4 regions of the Streptomyces sp. NPDC023723 genome follow, and region 2 is predicted to be linked to each of the others. Evidence: riboswitches for the same ligand, from Rfam matches in the RefSeq annotation. Region 2 holds a riboswitch; each other region holds the start of a gene.
The links. Region 2 has a riboswitch for cobalamin ahead of metE (5-methyltetrahydropteroyltriglutamate--homocysteine S-methyltransferase). Riboswitches for the same ligand answer to the same signal wherever they lie in the genome.
Positions count from the first base shown of each region.

Region 1: linked by a shared signal. The riboswitch ahead of AB0G32_RS39540 (prenyltransferase/squalene oxidase repeat-containing protein) and the one ahead of metE (5-methyltetrahydropteroyltriglutamate--homocysteine S-methyltransferase) in region 2 are both predicted to bind cobalamin.
Region 3: linked by a shared signal. The riboswitch ahead of AB0G32_RS21230 (energy-coupling factor ABC transporter permease) and the one ahead of metE (5-methyltetrahydropteroyltriglutamate--homocysteine S-methyltransferase) in region 2 are both predicted to bind cobalamin.
Region 4: linked by a shared signal. The riboswitch ahead of AB0G32_RS33700 (cobalamin biosynthesis protein) and the one ahead of metE (5-methyltetrahydropteroyltriglutamate--homocysteine S-methyltransferase) in region 2 are both predicted to bind cobalamin.

Region 1 covers NZ_JBFAAP010000097.1:9,515-13,696, forward strand. Annotated here, with positions in the region: gene AB0G32_RS39530 (glycosyltransferase family 4 protein) at 1-725, opposite strand, end outside; gene AB0G32_RS39535 (TetR family transcriptional regulator) at 898-1,530, shown strand; cobalamin riboswitch at 1,521-1,650, shown strand; gene AB0G32_RS39540 (prenyltransferase/squalene oxidase repeat-containing protein) at 1,765-2,958, shown strand; gene AB0G32_RS39545 (SCO2322 family protein) at 2,955-3,620, shown strand; partial or broken gene AB0G32_RS39550 (energy-coupling factor transporter transmembrane component T) at 3,610-4,182, shown strand, end outside.
Region 2 covers NZ_JBFAAP010000009.1:28,244-32,425, reverse strand. Annotated here, with positions in the region: gene AB0G32_RS12905 (neutral/alkaline non-lysosomal ceramidase N-terminal domain-containing protein) at 1-34, opposite strand, end outside; cobalamin riboswitch at 1,310-1,534, shown strand; partial or broken gene metE (5-methyltetrahydropteroyltriglutamate--homocysteine S-methyltransferase) at 1,705-4,018, shown strand.
Region 3 covers NZ_JBFAAP010000019.1:123,204-127,385, reverse strand. Annotated here, with positions in the region: gene AB0G32_RS21240 (hypothetical protein) at 253-699, opposite strand; gene AB0G32_RS21235 (potassium channel family protein) at 880-1,413, shown strand; cobalamin riboswitch at 1,461-1,650, shown strand; gene AB0G32_RS21230 (energy-coupling factor ABC transporter permease) at 1,680-2,381, shown strand; gene AB0G32_RS21225 (energy-coupling factor ABC transporter substrate-binding protein) at 2,378-2,734, shown strand; gene cbiQ (cobalt ECF transporter T component CbiQ) at 2,735-3,484, shown strand; gene AB0G32_RS21215 (ATP-binding cassette domain-containing protein) at 3,481-4,182, shown strand, end outside.
Region 4 covers NZ_JBFAAP010000054.1:29,664-33,845, forward strand. Annotated here, with positions in the region: gene AB0G32_RS33695 (cobyric acid synthase) at 1-1,065, opposite strand, end outside; gene AB0G32_RS33700 (cobalamin biosynthesis protein) at 1,062-2,033, opposite strand; cobalamin riboswitch at 2,137-2,279, opposite strand; gene AB0G32_RS33705 (hypothetical protein) at 2,455-2,676, opposite strand; gene AB0G32_RS33710 (inorganic phosphate transporter) at 2,709-3,998, opposite strand.

The sequences.
Region 1 (4,182 bases), on a different contig from region 2:
GGCACCGCCGGGTCGGGCGAGAACAGGTCGGTGTCGGCGCCGATGTGCACGACGTGCACCCGGTCGGGCCGTACGCCGAGATGGTCGACGATCTCCTGCCGGGAGGAGCCGGAGACGGTGAGCACGGACGGCAGCCGGCGGGCGACGCGCTTCTGCATGCGGGTGAACGCGTACCAGCGGCGCACCGAGTACCGGCGCCGCCGGCTGCCCGCCGCGTCGAGTTCGAGCCGCCGGTCCACGGTGATGGGGTGGTGGACGGTGGTGACGAGCGGGGCGCCGACGTCGCCCAACAGCCCGTAGCCGAGCGTCTGGTTGTCGTGCACGACGTCGAAGTCGCCGCGCCGGGCGCGCAGATGGCGGCGGGCGCGCAGCGAGAACGTCAGCGGTTCCGGGAAGCCGCCGGTCCACATCGTGCCGACTTCCAGGGCGTCGATCCAGTCCCGGTACTCGTCGCGCCCCGGGGTGCGGAACGGGTCGGGCTGGCGGTAGAGGTCGAGGCTGGGCAACTCGGTGAGGGAGAGCCCCGGCAGGCCCGCGTCGAGCACCGGGTACGGCTGGGCGCCGATGACCTCGACGCTGTGGCCGAGCCGGGCCAGTTCGCGGGAGAGGTGGCGGACGTAGACGCCCTGGCCGCCGCAGAACGGGTTGCCCTTGTAGGTGAGGAGCGCGATGCGCAGCGGTCGCTCGTCCTGACGGGGCTCCGTCCGACTGCCCTCAGCGGTCACTCCGGTCCCCTTCTGCCCGCACGGTCCCGCGAGACTACGCCGGGACGGTAATCTAGAACAAGTTTCAGACTTGATCGTTCAGAGGCTCCGAATCTACCCGCAAGTAAGAATGCTGCGACCAGTGGATCAGGTGATTCACGCCACGGAGGCCGAGGTGAGCGAGGTGAGCAAGGTGGCCACCGCGACCGGCGGGCACAGGCCGGCCGCGCCCGCCCGCACCGAACGGCAGGAGGAGCGCCGCCGCCGCATCCTGACCGCGAGCGCCCAACTGGCCGGGCGGGGCGGGTTCGACGCGGTGCAGATGCGCGAGGTCGCCGAGGTCTCGCGGGTGGCGCTGGGCACGCTGTACCGGTACTTCCCCTCCAAGGTGCATCTGCTGGTCGCCACCATGCAGGACCAGTTGGAGCATCTGCACGGCACGCTGTGCGGGCGGCCGCCGGCCGGGGCGACGGCCGGCGAGCGGGTGACCCGGACCCTGATGCGGGCCTTCCGCGCGCTGCAACGCGATCCGCAGCTGGCCGACGCGATGGTCCGGGCGCTGATCTTCGCCGACCGGAGCGTGTCGGCCGAGGTCGACCGGGTCTCCCGGCAGACCACGGCGATCATCCTGGCCGCGATGGGGACCGCGGAGCCGACGCCCCGCCAGCTCGCGGCGGTCCGGGTCATCGAGCACACCTGGCACTCGGCCCTGATCACCTGGCTGTCCGGCCGGGCGACCATCGCCCAGGTGCGGGCCGACATCGAGACGGCGTGCCGGCTGATCGACCTGACACCCGTTCCTGACGCCCGTCACACATCCGGGTAAAGTAGCCAGGTCGTATCACGCCCGTACGGGGAAAGCCGGTGCGATTCCGGCGCTGACCCGCAACCGTGAACTCTCCAAGCCAGAGAGTGCAGCCGGATCGCCCGGACGGGACCGTGACCGGCTCACGTGCCCGGCACCCGCCGAGGCGCGGGCACCGTCGAGGCATACGGGGCCGAGCCGCCCGGGGGTGCCCCGTGCCGCCCGTCCCCGCACAGGGAAAGGCACCCGCCGCTCATGAACGTCCGTCGCCGCAGCGCCGTGGCGCTGGCCGCCATAGCCGTGGTCGGCGCCGCCGCCGTTCCCGCGGTGGCCGCCGGCCCCTCCCCCGCCCTCCCGCAGGGGCTGTTCGGCACCGCCGACCCGACCTACGACGGGGTCTGGCGGCAGTCCCTCGCGCTGCTCGCGCAGGACACCCAGGACCTCACCCCGGCGCCGTCGGCCGTGGCCTGGCTCACCGGGCAGCAGTGCGCGGACGGCGCCTTCGCGCCCTACCGTGCCGATCCGGCCGCCGACTGCACCGCCAAGACCCCGGTCGACACCAACAACACGGCCGCCGCCGTCCAGGCGCTCGCCGCGCTCGGCGGCCACGGCGACGCCGTGGACTCCGCCGTGACCTGGCTGAAGTCCGTGCAGAACAAGGACGGCGGCTGGGGCTACTCCCCCGGTGGCGCCAGCGACGCCAACTCGACCTCCGTCGTCATCGGCGCGCTCACCGCCACCGGCGGCGATCCCGCCGAGGTCGTCAAGAACGGCCGGTCGCCCTACGACGCGCTGCTCACCTTCGCCCTCCCCTGCGCCAAGGACGGCGGCGCCTTCGCCTTCCAGCCGGACCAGGACGGCAAGCTCACCGCCAACGCGGACGCCACCGCCGCCGGAGTGCTCGGCGCGCTCGGCAAGGGCCTGACCGCCGAGGCCGGCCAGGCGGCGGGCGCCGCCGAGTGCGCCGCCGCCGACAGCCCGGCACAGGCCGCCGCCAACGGAGCCGCCTACCTCGCGGGCGCCGTCGCGAAGGACGGGCACCTGACGTCCGCGCTGGCCGGGTCCGAGGACCAGCCGGACTACGGCAACACCGCCGACGCCGTGCTCGCGCTGGCCGCGCAGGGCGGCGCCGAGCGGGCGGCGAAGCCACTGGCCTGGCTGGAACGGCACGCCGGGGACTGGGCGAAGCAGAGCGGTCCGGCCGGCTACGCCCAGCTGATCCTGGCCGCGCGCGCGGCGGGCGCCGACCCGGCCGACTTCGGCGGCACCGACCTGGTCACGGCGCTGAACGCGACCGGGCCGAGCCCCGAGAAGCAGGACACCGAGGCGGACGAGAAGCCGGCAGCGGAGAGCGACTCCCCCTTCGGCACCTGGTGGTACGTCGGCGTCTTCGCGGTCGTCGGCGTCGGCATCGGCTTCCTGATCAGCAACCGGAAGCGGCAGCCGTGATCCGCCGGGCCGCCCTGCCGGCCCTGGCCGCGCTGCTGCTCGCCGTCGGCGCGGGGCCGGCACAGGCCGCCGGGTACCGGTACTGGTCGTTCTGGGACCGTGCCGGCGGCCATTGGACGTACGCCACCCAGGGTCCGTCCACCGCCCGCCCCGACGACGGCGACGTCCAGGGGTTCCGGTTCGCGGTGAGCGAGGACTCGGGGGACGCGACCCGGCCGCGCGGTACGGCGGAGTTCGCGGCGATCTGCGCGCAGACGCCCGCCCGGGAGGGCAGCAAGCGGGTGGCGCTGGTGCTGGACTTCGGTACGGCCGCCGACGCGCCGTCCGGCGAGACCCCGCCCGAGCGCCGCACGGCCTGCGCCCGGGTCGACGACGCGGCGACGACCGCGGACGCCCTGGCCTTGGTCGCGAAGCCGCTGCGCTACGACACCAACGCGCTGCTGTGCGCCATCGCGGGCTACCCGCGGACCGGCTGCGGGGAGGCGGTCGCGGACGGGCAACCGGACGAGCAGCCCGCCGAGGAGCCGGACGGGCAGCCGGCCGCCGATCGCCCCGCGAAGGACAGCGGTCCGTCGGTCGGGCTGATCACCGGCGGCGCCCTGGTGGCGGTGCTCGGCGCGGCGGCGGTGTGGCAGGCGAGGCGGCGCCGCGATGGCGAGTGAGGACGGCGCCACGCATCCCGGCGCCTGGTGGCTGTGGGCGCTCGGCCTCGGCACCGCCGCCACCCGCACCACCAACCCGCTGCTGCTCGGGCTGCTGCTGGCCGTCTCCGGGTACGTGGTGACGGCCCGCCGCCCGCCCGCCCCCTGGGCCCGTTCCTACGGCGCCTTCGTCAGACTCGCCCTGGCCGTGCTGCTCATCCGGCTGCTCTTCACCGTCGCCCTGGGCTCCCCGATCCCCGGCACCCACGTCCTCGGCACGCTCCCCGAGGTCCCGCTGCCCGACTGGGCGCAGGGCATCCGGCTGGGCGGCCGGGTCACCGCCGAGGCACTCGTCTTCGCCCTCTACGACGGTCTGAAACTGGCCACCCTCCTCATCTGCGTGGGCGCCGCCAACGCCCTGGCCAACCCGTCCCGGCTCCTCAAGTCCCTGCCCGGCGCGCTGTACGAGGCGGGCGTCGCCGTGGTCGTCGCGCTCACCTTCGCGCCGAACCTGATCGCGGACGTCCAGCGGCTGCGCGCCGCCCGCCGGCTGCGCGGCCGTCCCGACCGGGGCGTACGGGGT
Region 2 (4,182 bases):
CTTCGGCTGCGCTCGCGTCGTTCTCACGCTTCATCTGCGTCACCTCGGTCGTCCCTGTTCGGTTGCGATGAGTCGCTTGTGTTCCATGAGATGTGTCGACGGGCTGCGGCCTGCCCTTTCATGTCGACGCGGTCAGAAAGCTACGGCGCCGTCATCTCCGTGACAATACCGGCGACTCAATTTTCTGAACGCAGCCAAATGGTGGTGAAGCAGGCTTCGTTGGGGGAAGGTTCCGGTCTGTGCGGTCGCCCTGGCGGATGCGGAGCGCGCTTGTCTGCGGCTTCTGTCCTTTCGTGCGAGGAGAAGATCTCACGGGCGGCGAGGCCGGCAGGCTGAACGCCTCGACAGGCGGGATGTCTGCATGTACATCTTTTGAACTTGCTTTGCAGCAGAAGTCGACGAGCGGCAATTGGTCGCGGTTTCTCCCTTGCCTGTGAGGACACGGGCAGGGAAGGCACTCGGAATCTGCTGATGACCCGACCTCGCTGATCGGCCCACCTGTCGGCAAGTCCCGCCTGCCGCCCGGCAGGCGGGACTCGTCAAGGATCACTCACCGGAGGCAGGTTCACGCTCCAGATCTCTCCGTGTCGGATGCATGTGAAAGTCGAACGCAGATTTCCCAGGGAGGCCAGCGGACGTCCGCACATCGCGGGGGGGCGTCCCGGATCCCATGGCCGGACTTCATGCTCTGCGTCGGCCACCCGGGCGAGCAAGGTCAGCGACGCGGATTATGGGGAGGGCGCTGCAAACAATGCATACGGCTGAAGGAGAGGTGTGCGAGTTGGCGGCAGGGACGGCTGGGTAACCGCGCCGGTTTCATGGCAGGTCAAAGGGGCATTTCCCCTCCCGCTGCTGGGCCGCGAGTCGCGTGGGATCTCTGTGTACGTATCGGTGTCACGTGGTTGTACGGTTCGGCGTACGCTCCCGGCCCGGTCCGGACATGCGCGGCGGCCCGACGGCGAGGGCAGCGGTGGGAGCGGAGCGTGGCCTGGGCCCGTGTGTCCGGGAGCGGGACGCCCGGGTGCGCACTGCTGGGTCAACTGGGCCAGGGCCTGTCCGGCCTGGGCGGGATTAAGGTCAGGGCCTGGCGGCTGATGTCCGCCCACCGGCTGTGGCGGGCGACCGGTCCGGGCCCCCCGGGTCGAGCCGGTACCAGCGGGCCCGGGTCGCCGGCCTCGCCGTGCGGAACGCGGGCCCAAGGGCTCGCGGCACCACAGCGGCGAGGGTCCCTCACCGCTGCCCCCGCCGGACGCCCCGGCCCGCCTCCCGGATGATGGACGGCGCTCTTCCTTTCGCGGCGCCACCCCGTAGGGTGACCTCAGCAGCTGGTTCGCCCCGTCCGCCAGGCGGGATGCGTCGTAAGAGGGAACCCGGTGGGAATCCGGGACTGCCCCGCAGCGGTGAGCGGGAACGACCGCCGTCATACGCACTGGGTTCGAGATACCGGGCCTGGGAAGCGACGGCCAGTAGGTGTCCTCCGTCACGGAGGGCGTGCTCGCAAGTCCGAAGACCTGCCAACTGCCCGCGTGCGGACCGATCCGTACGTGGACATCCCGGTGGCCTCGAGGGCGGGTCGGCGTACACACCAGATGGAACGACCGTGCTTTTGCCGCACAGGGGTCGTTGCCGTCCGGTCCGTCGTTCCCTTCGCGCTCTCGTCCCGGCTCCGGGATCTCAGGGATTCATCTCGCGAAGGAGATCTCCGTGACAGCGAAGTCCGCGACCGCGGCAGCACGGGCCACCGTGTACGGCTACCCCCGCCAGGGTCGGAACCGGGAACTGAAGAAGGCCGTCGAGGGCTACTGGAAGGGCCGCGTCACCGCCGACGCCCTCCGGGCCACCGCCGCGGAGCTGCGCCGCGGCAACTGGCGGCAGCTCGTCGACGCCGGCATCCACGAGGTGCCCACCTGCGACTTCTCGTACTACGACCACGTCCTGGACACCACCGTCATGGTGGGCGCGATCCCCAAGCGGCACCGTGCCGCCGTCGCATCCGACCCCCTCGACGGATACTTCGCCATGGCACGCGGCACCCAGGAGGTGGCACCGCTGGAGATGACCAAGTGGTTCGACACCAACTACCACTACCTGGTTCCCGAACTGGGCCCCGACACCGTCTTCACGGCTGACTCCACCAAGCAGGTGGCCGAGCTGAAGGAAGCCCTCGCCCAGGGCCTCACCGCCCGGCCCGTGCTGGTCGGACCCGTGACGTACCTGCTGCTGGCCAAGCCCGCACCGGACGCACCGGCCGGCTTCGAGCCGCTGACCCTGCTGGACCGGCTGCTGCCCGTGTACGCCGAGGTGCTCGCCGACCTGCGGACGGCCGGTGCCGAGTGGGTGCAGCTCGACGAGCCCGCCCTCGTGCAGGACCGTACCCCGGCCGAGTTGAACGCCGCCGAGCGCGCCTACCGCGATCTCGGTGGCCTCACGGACCGGCCGAAGCTGCTCGTCGCCTCCTACTTCGACCGGCTCGGGGACGCACTGTCGGTGCTGACCCAGGCCCCGGTCGAGGGACTCGCGCTGGACTTCACCGACGCTGCCGCCGCCACCCTGGACGCCCTGGCCGCCGTCGGCGGACTGCCCGGCAAACGGCTGGTCGCCGGTGTCGTCAACGGCCGCAACATCTGGATCAACGACCTGCAGAAGTCGCTGTCCACCCTCGGCACCCTGCTCGGGCTCGCCGACCGGGTCGACGTCGCCGCCTCCTGCTCCCTGCTCCACGTCCCCCTGGACACGGCGGCCGAGCGGGACATCAATCCGCAGGTCCTGCGCTGGCTGGCCTTCGCCAAGCAGAAGACCGCCGAGATCGCCGTCCTCGCCAAGGGTCTCGCCCTGGGCACCGACGCCATCGCCGGGGAACTCGCCGCCAACCGCGCCGACCTCGCCTCCCGCGCCGGCTCGCCGATCACCCGCGACCCGGCCGTACGGGCCCGCGCCGAGGCCGTGACGGGCGCCGACGCCCGCCGCTCCCAGCCGTACGCCGAACGCGCCGCCGCCCAGCGCGCCCACCTCAAACTGCCGCTGCTGCCGACCACGACCATCGGCTCCTTCCCGCAGACCGGCGAACTCCGTACGGCCCGGGCCGACCTGCGCGCCGGCCGTATCGACACCGCAGGCTACGAGGAGCGCATCAAGGATCCAGGAGGTCGTCTCCTTCCAGGAGACGACCGGCATCGACGTCCTCGTGCACGGCGAACCCGAACGCAACGACATGGTCCAGTACTTCGCCGAGCAGCTCACCGGCTACCTCGCCACCCAGCACGGCTGGGTCCAGTCCTACGGCACCCGCTACGTCCGCCCGCCGATCCTGGCCGGCGACATCTCCCGCCCCGAGCCGATGACGGTTCGCTGGACGTCGTACGCCCAGTCGCTGAGCGACCGACCAGTCAAGGGCATGCTCACCGGTCCGGTCACCATGCTCGCCTGGTCCTTCGTCCGCGACGACCAGCCGCTTGGCGACACCGCCCGCCAGGTCGCCCTCGCCCTGCGCGACGAGGTGACCGACCTGGAGGCGGCCGGCACCTCGGTCATCCAGGTCGACGAGCCCGCGTTGCGCGAGACGCTGCCGCTGCGGGCCGCCGACCGCGCGGCGTACCTGGCGTGGGCGACCGAGGCGTTCCGGCTCAGCACGAGCGGGGTGCGTCCGGACACGCAGATCCACACCCACATGTGCTACGCCGAGTTCGGCGACATCGTCCGGGCCATCGACGACCTCGACGCCGACGTGATCAGTCTGGAGGCCGCCCGCTCGCACATGCAGGTGGCCCGGGAACTGGCCGCCCACGGCTATCCGCGCGAGGCCGGGCCCGGTGTCTACGACATCCACTCCCCGCGCGTGCCGAGCGTCGACGAGGCCGCGGACCTGCTGCGCACCGGCTTGCAGGCCATCCCGGCCGAACGGCTCTGGGTCAACCCCGACTGCGGCCTGAAGACCCGCGCCTGGCCCGAGACCCGCGCCTCCCTGGAGAACCTGGTCGCCGCCGCCCGCATCGTCCGCGGTGAGGTGCCCGCCCCCTGACCGGCGAAGGCGGTGGGCCGGGACGCCACAAGCGTCCCGGCCCTTCCAGAGCACCACCACGACCGAGGCCGAAGGCGGCCCGATGCAGCCGAGAGTCTGCTGTCTGCGCATGCCGCGCGACACGCGAAGGGCCGGCACCCGTCCGACCACACCAGCGCTTGGAT
Region 3 (4,182 bases), on a different contig from region 2:
GGCACGGCGGCCGGCCTGACCGCCGCGGGCACGGCCGCCGCCCTACTGGCACGACGACGCCACCACCGCCGTTGAGCACGGCGGTCGCCGCGGACGCCGGCCCAGGCGGGGGCCGGCACAGCCAGCCGGGCTGACCGCCGTGACCACGGCCGCCGCCCTGCTGGCACGGCGGCGCCGCCAGCGCCGTTGAGTGCGGCGGTGGCGGGCGCCCGCGACGGGTGGACGGGTACGGCCGGATGGCCGCCCGTGCGGTCAGACCGCGCGCCTCGTCTCGTCCTGCCGGCTGGCCAGTGCCCAGATCACGAAGACGTCGATCGCCATCTGGATCACCGACCAGACGGGCGCGTACGGCAGGAACAGGAACTGCGCGACGAGGCTGAGCGAGGCCAGCGCGATGCCGGCGAAGCGGGCCCACGCCATGTCCCTGAGCAGCCCGAACCCGGTGACCAGGACCAGCGCGCCGAGCACGACGTGCAGGACGCCCCAGCCGGTGAGGTTCATCTCGTAGACGTACGTGCCGACGCTGGCGTACACGTCGTCCTCGGCGATCGCCGCGATGCCCTGGAGCACCGCGAGGGCGCCGTTGATCAGCATCAGGACGCCCGCGAAGACGACGCCTCCGGTCACCCAGCCTTGGTGCCGGGCGGCGGAACGCGCGGACGAGGAGGCACCGGGGTTCGGTGCGGCGTGCTGGGTCATGAGGGTGATCCCTTCTCACGGTTCCTCCGAGCCTGTGCCGGACCGCCACCGGCGACCACGCGGGATACGCCGAACGGGTGAAGGACGTCGGAGCGGGTTTACGGCACAGAACATGCGGCCCCGGACACCCTCGCGTTGACTGGCGACGGCAGGCACGGGCGGAACACGCCGGAGGACCCCATGACCACGCCGGGCAGCGCACACGGGCCCCGAGCGGTGTGGAGCACCGCCCGGTCCTGGCTGCTGTGGACCGGCGGCACGGTGGTCACGGTGGTGGCGGCCTACTTCCTGCTCCCGCTCGACGCGCTGGGACCGCACCGCCCCGGTCTGAGCTGGCTGCTGTTCGCCCTGCTGCTGGCCGGCGTCGCCGTCCTGCTGCTGCGCCAGGTGCACCACGTCCTCACCGGCCGCCCGGAGACCCGCCCGGGGCTGGCCATCACGCTGCTGATCCTGCTGTCCGTGCACACCTTCGCCGCCGCGTACTACATCCTCGCCAAGCAGCCCGGGGAGTTCCACGGGCTGCGCACCCGGGTGGACGCCCTGTACTTCACCGTGGTCACTCTCGCCACCGTCGGCTACGGGGACATCACGCCGCGCGGACAGACCGCGCGAGTGGTGACGGTCGTGCAGATCCTGTACACGTTCGTCTTCCTGACGGCCGCCGTGACGGCGCTGAGCGAGCGGGTGCGGGACCTGGTCACCCGCCGCCCCTGAAGATCCACCGGCCCCGAGGCGTGGTTGTCACCACCCGGTCCCGAGCACTAGTGTCACCACGCCTTGGTGAACGGGAAATCGGTGCGACACCGGTGCGGCCCTCGCCACTGTGATCGGGAAGTCCGGCTCCAGCCCCTTGCGAGGGGGCAGCCACTGGGTCCTCACGGACCCGGGAAGGCGGAGTTCGGGCGGTGGTACCCGTCAGCCAGGAGACCGGCCAAGGCGCGTCGTCCATCCACGAGGTGCTGGAGAGGGTCTGCCGAGTCATGCACATAGCCGAGGGTTTCCTGCCTCCGGCGCACGCGATCGCCTGGGGTGTCGCGTCCGCGCCGTTCGTCGTCCACGGAGTACGTTCCCTCACCCGTGAGGTCCGCGAGCATCCGGAGAGCACCCTGCTCCTCGGTGCCGCCGGGGCCTTCACCTTCGTCCTGTCCGCCCTGAAACTGCCGTCGGTGACCGGGAGTTGCTCCCATCCCACCGGCACCGGGCTCGGCGCGATCCTGTTCCGCCCGCCGATCATGGCGGTGCTCGGCACGATCACCCTGCTGTTCCAGGCGCTGCTGCTGGCGCACGGCGGGCTGACCACGCTCGGCGCCAACGTCTTCTCCATGGCGATCGCCGGCCCCTGGGCCGGGTACGCCGTCTACCGGCTGCTGCGCCGCCTCGACGTGCCGCTGATGGCCACGGTGTTCTGCGGCGCGTTCGTCGCCGACCTGGTCACGTACTGCGTCACCAGTGTGCAGCTCGCGCTGGCCTTCCCCGACCCGAGCAGCGGGTTCTGGGGCGCGCTCGGCAAGTTCGGGTCCATCTTCGCGGTCACGCAGATCCCGCTCGCGGTGAGCGAGGGGCTGCTGACGGTGCTGGTGATGCGGCTGCTGGTGCAGTCCAGCGCGGGGGATCTCACCCGGCTCGGCGTGCTGCTGACGGCCAGGGCGACGAGCGACGAGCGGACGGCGGTGGCCCGGTGAAGCGGAACACACGGATCAACCTCCTGCTGCTGCTCGCGGTGGCCGCGCTGGCCGTGCTGCCCCTGGTGTTCGGGCTCGGCGACCACAAGGCGGAGCCGTTCGCCGGGTCCGACGCCGAGGCGGAGACCGCGATCACCGACATCGAACCGGACTACAAACCGTGGTTCTCGCCCCTGTACGAACCCCCGTCCGGGGAGATCGAGTCGGCGCTGTTCGCCGTGCAGGCGGCGCTCGGCGCGGGCGTGCTGGCGTACTACTTCGGGCTGCGCCGGGGCCGGCGGCAGGGCACCCGCGAACAGCATGAGCGGGCCGAGCGGACCGAGTGGGCCGAGCAGCTGCACGAGGACGCCTGAGTGCTGCCGATCGACGCGGCGGCGCACAGCAGCCGCTGGCGCCGCCGGCATCCGGTGGACAAGGCGGTGCTCGCCCTGGGCCTCACGGTGCTGGCGATCTCGCTGCCGCCCTGGCCGGGCGCGGCCCTGGTGCTGGTGACGGCGCTGACCGTGCTGCTCGGCCCGGCCGGGGTGCCGGCCCGGCGGCTGTGGCGGGCGTACCGGGTGCCGCTCGGGTTCTGTGTGACGGGCGCGCTGCCGCTGCTGGTGCGGGCCGGCGGGCCGGGCCCCTTCCTGGGCCTGGCCGCGGACGGCCCGGTGCGCGCCGGTGAGCTGCTGCTGCGCACCTCGGCCGGCTCCCTCGGGGTGCTGCTGTTCGCCTTCACCACCCCGATGTCCGACCTGCTGCCCCGGCTGGTGCGGGCCGGGGTGCCGGCCCCGGTGGTGGACGTGGCACTGGTGACGTACCGGATGAGTTTCCTGCTCCTGGACTCGGTGCGCCGGGTCCGCGCCTCGCAGGCCGCGCGGCTCGGGCACAGCACGCGGGCCGCGGCCTGGCGTTCGCTGGGCGGGCTCGGCGCCACCGCGTTCGTGCGGGCCTTCGACCGGGCGGCGCGGCTGCAGACCGGACTGGCCGGCCGCGGCTACGACGGCACGCTGCGGGTCCTGGTCCCGCCGGCCCGGGTCTCCGGCCGCTTCACGGCGGCGAGCCTCGCCCTGCTCACCGCGCTGACCGCGCTCACCTTCGTCCTGAGAGGTCCGCTGACATGAGCGAGCCGGCACTCCTCGCCCTGCGCGGCGCGTCCTTCGGCTACGAGGACGGTCCCGCCGTGCTCGACGGGCTGGACTTCGACGTGCCCGAGTCACGGGCCCTGGCGCTGCTGGGCCGCAACGGCAGCGGCAAGACCACGCTGATGCGGCTGCTGAGCGGCGGACTGCGGCCGCGGAGAGGGGAGCTGACGGTCCGCGGCGAGCCGGTGACGTACGACCGGAAGGGGCTGACCCGGCTGCGGACCACCGTGCAGGCGGTGGTGCAGGACCCGGACGACCAGCTCTTCGCCGCGTCCGTCGGGCAGGACGTGTCGTTCGGGCCGCTCAACCTCGGTCTGCCGGACGCCGAGGTCCGCGCCCGGGTCGCCGAGGCGCTGGCCGCGCTGGACATCACGGCGCTCGCCGACCGGCCCACCCACCTGCTGTCGTACGGGCAGCGCAAGCGGGCCGCGATCGCGGGGGCGGTCGCGATGCGGCCGAGGGTGCTGATCCTCGACGAACCGACCGCCGGGCTCGACCCGGACGGCCAGGAACGCCTGCTGACCACCCTCGACGCGCTGCGCGCCGACGGCACCACCGTGGTCATGGCCACCCACGACGTCGACCTGGCGCTGCGCTGGGCCGACGACGCGGCGCTGCTCACCCCGGACGGCGTGCACACCGGGCCGGCCGCCGGGATGCTGGCCCGCACGGATCTG
Region 4 (4,182 bases), on a different contig from region 2:
GACGTCGTCCTCGATGTGCTCCCCGAGGAGCTGGAAGCCGCCGCAGACGCCGAGCACGGGCCGGCCCTCGGCGGCCCGGCGCGTCAGCGCGTCCGCGAGCCCCCGCTCCCGCAGCCAGGCAAGGGCCCGGACCGTCCCCCGGGTCCCCGGCACCACGGCCAGATCCGCGTCGGCCAGTTCCTCCGGCCGGTCCACGAACCGCACCACGACCCCCGGTTCGGCGGCGAGCGCGTCCACGTCCGTGAAGTTGGACATCAGCGGGACCGCGCAGACGGCGACCCGCAGCACGTCCGCGCCGACGGGGGCGGTGACCCGGGACTCCCGGACGGCGCCGCGCAGCGACACCGCCATCCCGTCCTCCTCGTCGATGCCGAGCCCGTGCCGGTACGGCAGCACGCCGTACGTCCGCCGCCCGGTGAGCCCGTGGAGCATGTCCAGGCCCGGTTTCAGCAACGACACGTCGCCCCGGAACTTGTTCACCAGGAACCCGGCGACCAGCGCCTGGTCCTCGGGCGCGAGCAGCGCGACCGTGCCGAAGAAGGAGGCGAAGACACCGCCCCGGTCGATGTCCCCGACGACCAGGACGGGCAGCCCGGCGCCGCGCGCGATCCCCATGTTCACGATGTCGGTCCGGCGCAGGTTGATCTCCGCCGGACTGCCCGCCCCTTCACAGATCACCGCGTCATACGTGCCCCGCAGTTCGGCCAGGCACTCCAGCACGGTGCCGAGCAACCGCCGCTGCCGTCCGCCGTGGTAGCCGCGGGCGCTCATCTCACCGACCGGCTTGCCGAGCAGCACGACCTGGCTGCTCTGCTCGCCGCCGGGCTTGAGCAGCACGGGGTTCATCAGCGCGGTCGGCTCCACCCGGCACGCCTGCGCCTGCATGGCCTGCGCCCGTCCGATCTCCGCGCCCTCCCGGGTCACGAACGAGTTGAGCGACATGTTCTGCGCCTTGAACGGAGCCACCTTCACGCCCTGCCGCACCAGCCACCGGCAGATCCCGGCGGTCACGACGCTCTTGCCGGCGTCGGAGGTGGTACCGGCGACGAGCAGACCGCCGTTCACGCGTCACGTCCTTTCAGCAGCCGGGCCCCCGCGATCTGGGCGCCTGCGATCCGGGCGCCCGCGCACACGCCGAGCGCGAGCCAGCTCACGCGCCGGGACAGCCGTACCGCCCGGTCGATGTCGGCGACGCGCACGGTCCGCCCGTGCGCCCCGTTGAGGACGGGCCGGTGCTCGACCCGGCCGCCGTACGCCAGGGTCCCGCCCAGCCGTACCCCGAGGGCGCCCGCGAAGGACGCCTCCACCGGCCCGGCGTTGGGGCTCGGATGCCGGCCGGCGTCGGTCCGCCAGGCCCGTACGGCACCCCGGGGATCGCCGCCGGCCGCGGCGGCCAGTACGGCGGTCAGCCGGGCGCCCGGCCCTCCGGCCACGTCGTCCAGCCGGGCCGAGGCCCAGCCGTAGCGCCGGTGGCGGGGCGACTTGTGGCCGACCATGGCGTCGAGGGTGTTGACGGCCCGGAAGCCGAGCAGCCCCGGCACCCCGGCCGCGGCCCCCCACACCAGCGCGCCCACCACCGCGTCGGAGGTGTTCTCGGCGACGGACTCCACCACGGCCCGGGCGATCCCGTCGGCGTCCAGTGCCTGCGGGTCCCGCCCGCACAGGTGCGGCAGCCGCTCCCGGGCGCCCTCGACGTCCCCGGCCGTCAGCGCCCGTCCGATCGCGGACGCCTCCCGGGCCAGCGAGGTCCCGCCGACCACGGCCCAGGTGGCGGCGGCGGTCAGGGTGATGGAGGCGGCGGGCCAGGGGCGTACGGCCCGGGCGGCCACGGCGCCCAGGGCGACGGCGCCACCGGCGCACACGGCGGTGTGCAGGGCGCCCACACCCCGGTGGTCCCGCCACAGCAGTTGTTCGACGGCACCGGCCGCGCGGCCGAACACGGCGACCGGATGCCCGCGGCGGGGATCGCCGAGGAGCAGGTCACCGAGGAGGCCGGCGGTGGCGCCGTACGCGAAGACGCGTCCGGCACGCACGGGACGTCAGCCGGTCACGCGATCGGAGACGGGGGAACCGGACCTGCGGTCTGAACGGCGGCCGAGCATCGCGTTATGTCCTCACTAGGGTGTCCACGCCCTGGTTCGACGAGACCGGCGGTGAGAGTTCCTGACTCCCGGGGAGCACTCCCCGGTCACAGTGGCGGGACCGCGCCGGATTCGCACCGGGCTTCCTCTCCTGCCGCCGTACATGGCCCCGGAAGTCCACCACGTGCCGAGAACACCCGTCAACTTGCCGTTGACCTGCGACGGAGGAGCGCGGGCGGCCGTACGGCGGCCCGCGCGGGCCGAAAGAGCCCGGTGCGGGTCCGGATTGCCCTCCCTGGACCCGGACATGACCAGGGGAGGCGGGTGCGCCACCCCGGGGGCCGGGGTGGCCGACGACACATCCGGCGGCGCCTCAGGCCACGATCAGATAGATCCCGTACGCCACCGCCGCCGCGCACGCCGCGAAGCAGACGTACGCGCCGGTGACCGCGAGGCCCGCCGAGCCGCCCTGCGCGGCGGCCCGCTCCTGGCGGGTCAGGCCGGCGATGCCGAGGGTGAACAGGGTCACCAGGGCGACGGTGGCCCCGAGGCCGACGCCGAAGACGGAGCCGAGGGCTGCCCAGTCGATGTCCATACTGCTTCTCTTCCTTCCGGCCCGGCCGGGACTCAGACGGGGGTGGCGGCCGAACGGGCCGGGGCGTCGGGGAGTTCGGAGGGCTGGGCCGGGATGGCGGCCGCGAGGCTCTCGACCGGGGGGAGACCGCCGGGGGCGTCGGGGGCGTCGGCCGGGGGGCCGACCGGCGGCGGGGCCACCGCGGCCACCGCCGCGGTCACCACGCCGGCCGGTTCCGCGCCGTCCGGGACGGCGACGTTGGTGTGGTCGACGACCTCGCGCCGGGAGATCCGCCAGATCGCGAAGCTCGCGGCGACCAGCAGCACCGCGACCAGCGCCGTGCCCCAGTCGCCCAGCGAGCAGACCCACTCGGCGAGCGCGGCGACCAGGGCCGCGGCCGGCAGCGTCAGCACCCAGGCGACGACCATCCGGGTCGCCGTGGACCAGCGCACCACCCCGCCCTTGCGGCCGAGGCCGGCCCCCATCACCGAACCGGAGACCGAGTGCGTGGTGGAGAGGGAGAAGCCGAGGTGGGAGGAGGCCAGGATGACCGTCGCGGCGCTGGTCTGGGCGGCGAAGCCCTGCTGCGGCTGGAGGTCGGTCAGGCCCTTGCCCATGGTCTGGATGATCCGCCAGCCGCCGAGGTAGGTGCCCATCGCGATGGCGAGGCCCGCGCACAGGATGACCCAGACCGGCGGGTCGGAGTCGGGGGCGAGGGCGCCGCCGGCCACCAGGGCGAGGGTGATGATGCCCATCGTCTTCTGGGCGTCGTTGGTGCCGTGCGCCAGCGAGACCAGACCGGCCGAGGCGATCTGCCCGGCCCGGTAGCCCTTCTCGGCCGCCCGGCCGTCGGCCCCCCGGCCCAGCCGGTACGACAGCCGGGTGGCGACCAGGGCCGCGACGCCCGCCACCGCCGGGGCGGCGACCGCCGGGAGCAGCACCTTGGTGACGAGGACGTCGCCGTGCACCGCGCCGACGCCCGCCGAGGCGATCGCGGCGCCGATCAGACCGCCCATGAGGGCGTGCGAGGAACTGGACGGCAGCCCGACCAGCCAGGTCAGCAGGTTCCAGAGGATCGCGCCGACCAGGGCGGCGAAGATGACCTCGGGACGGATGCCGGTCTCGTCGACGAGACCCTTGGAGATCGTGTTGGCGACCTCCACGGAGAGGAATGCGCCCACGAGGTTCAGCACGGCGGACATGGCCACCGCGACCTTGGGCTTGAGCGCACCGGTCGAAATGGTCGTTGCCATCGCGTTCGCGGTGTCGTGGAAACCGTTCGTGAAATCAAACGCGAGTGCGGTCACCACCACAATCGCGAGGATCAGCGAGAAGCTTTCCATTTACCCAGGCAATCGTTCGAGGTCATTGGCTGGTTGAACGTAGGCAACCAGGGTGAACGGAAGATGAACTGAGGGGGGCTTCATGGTGTCCGGAATCGGAGCCACCGCCCCCCCTCGGTCTCGACTCCCCGGGCGGAGGATCACTGCCCGCCCGGTGCGCCGGTCCGCCCCCGCCTGGCAGGAT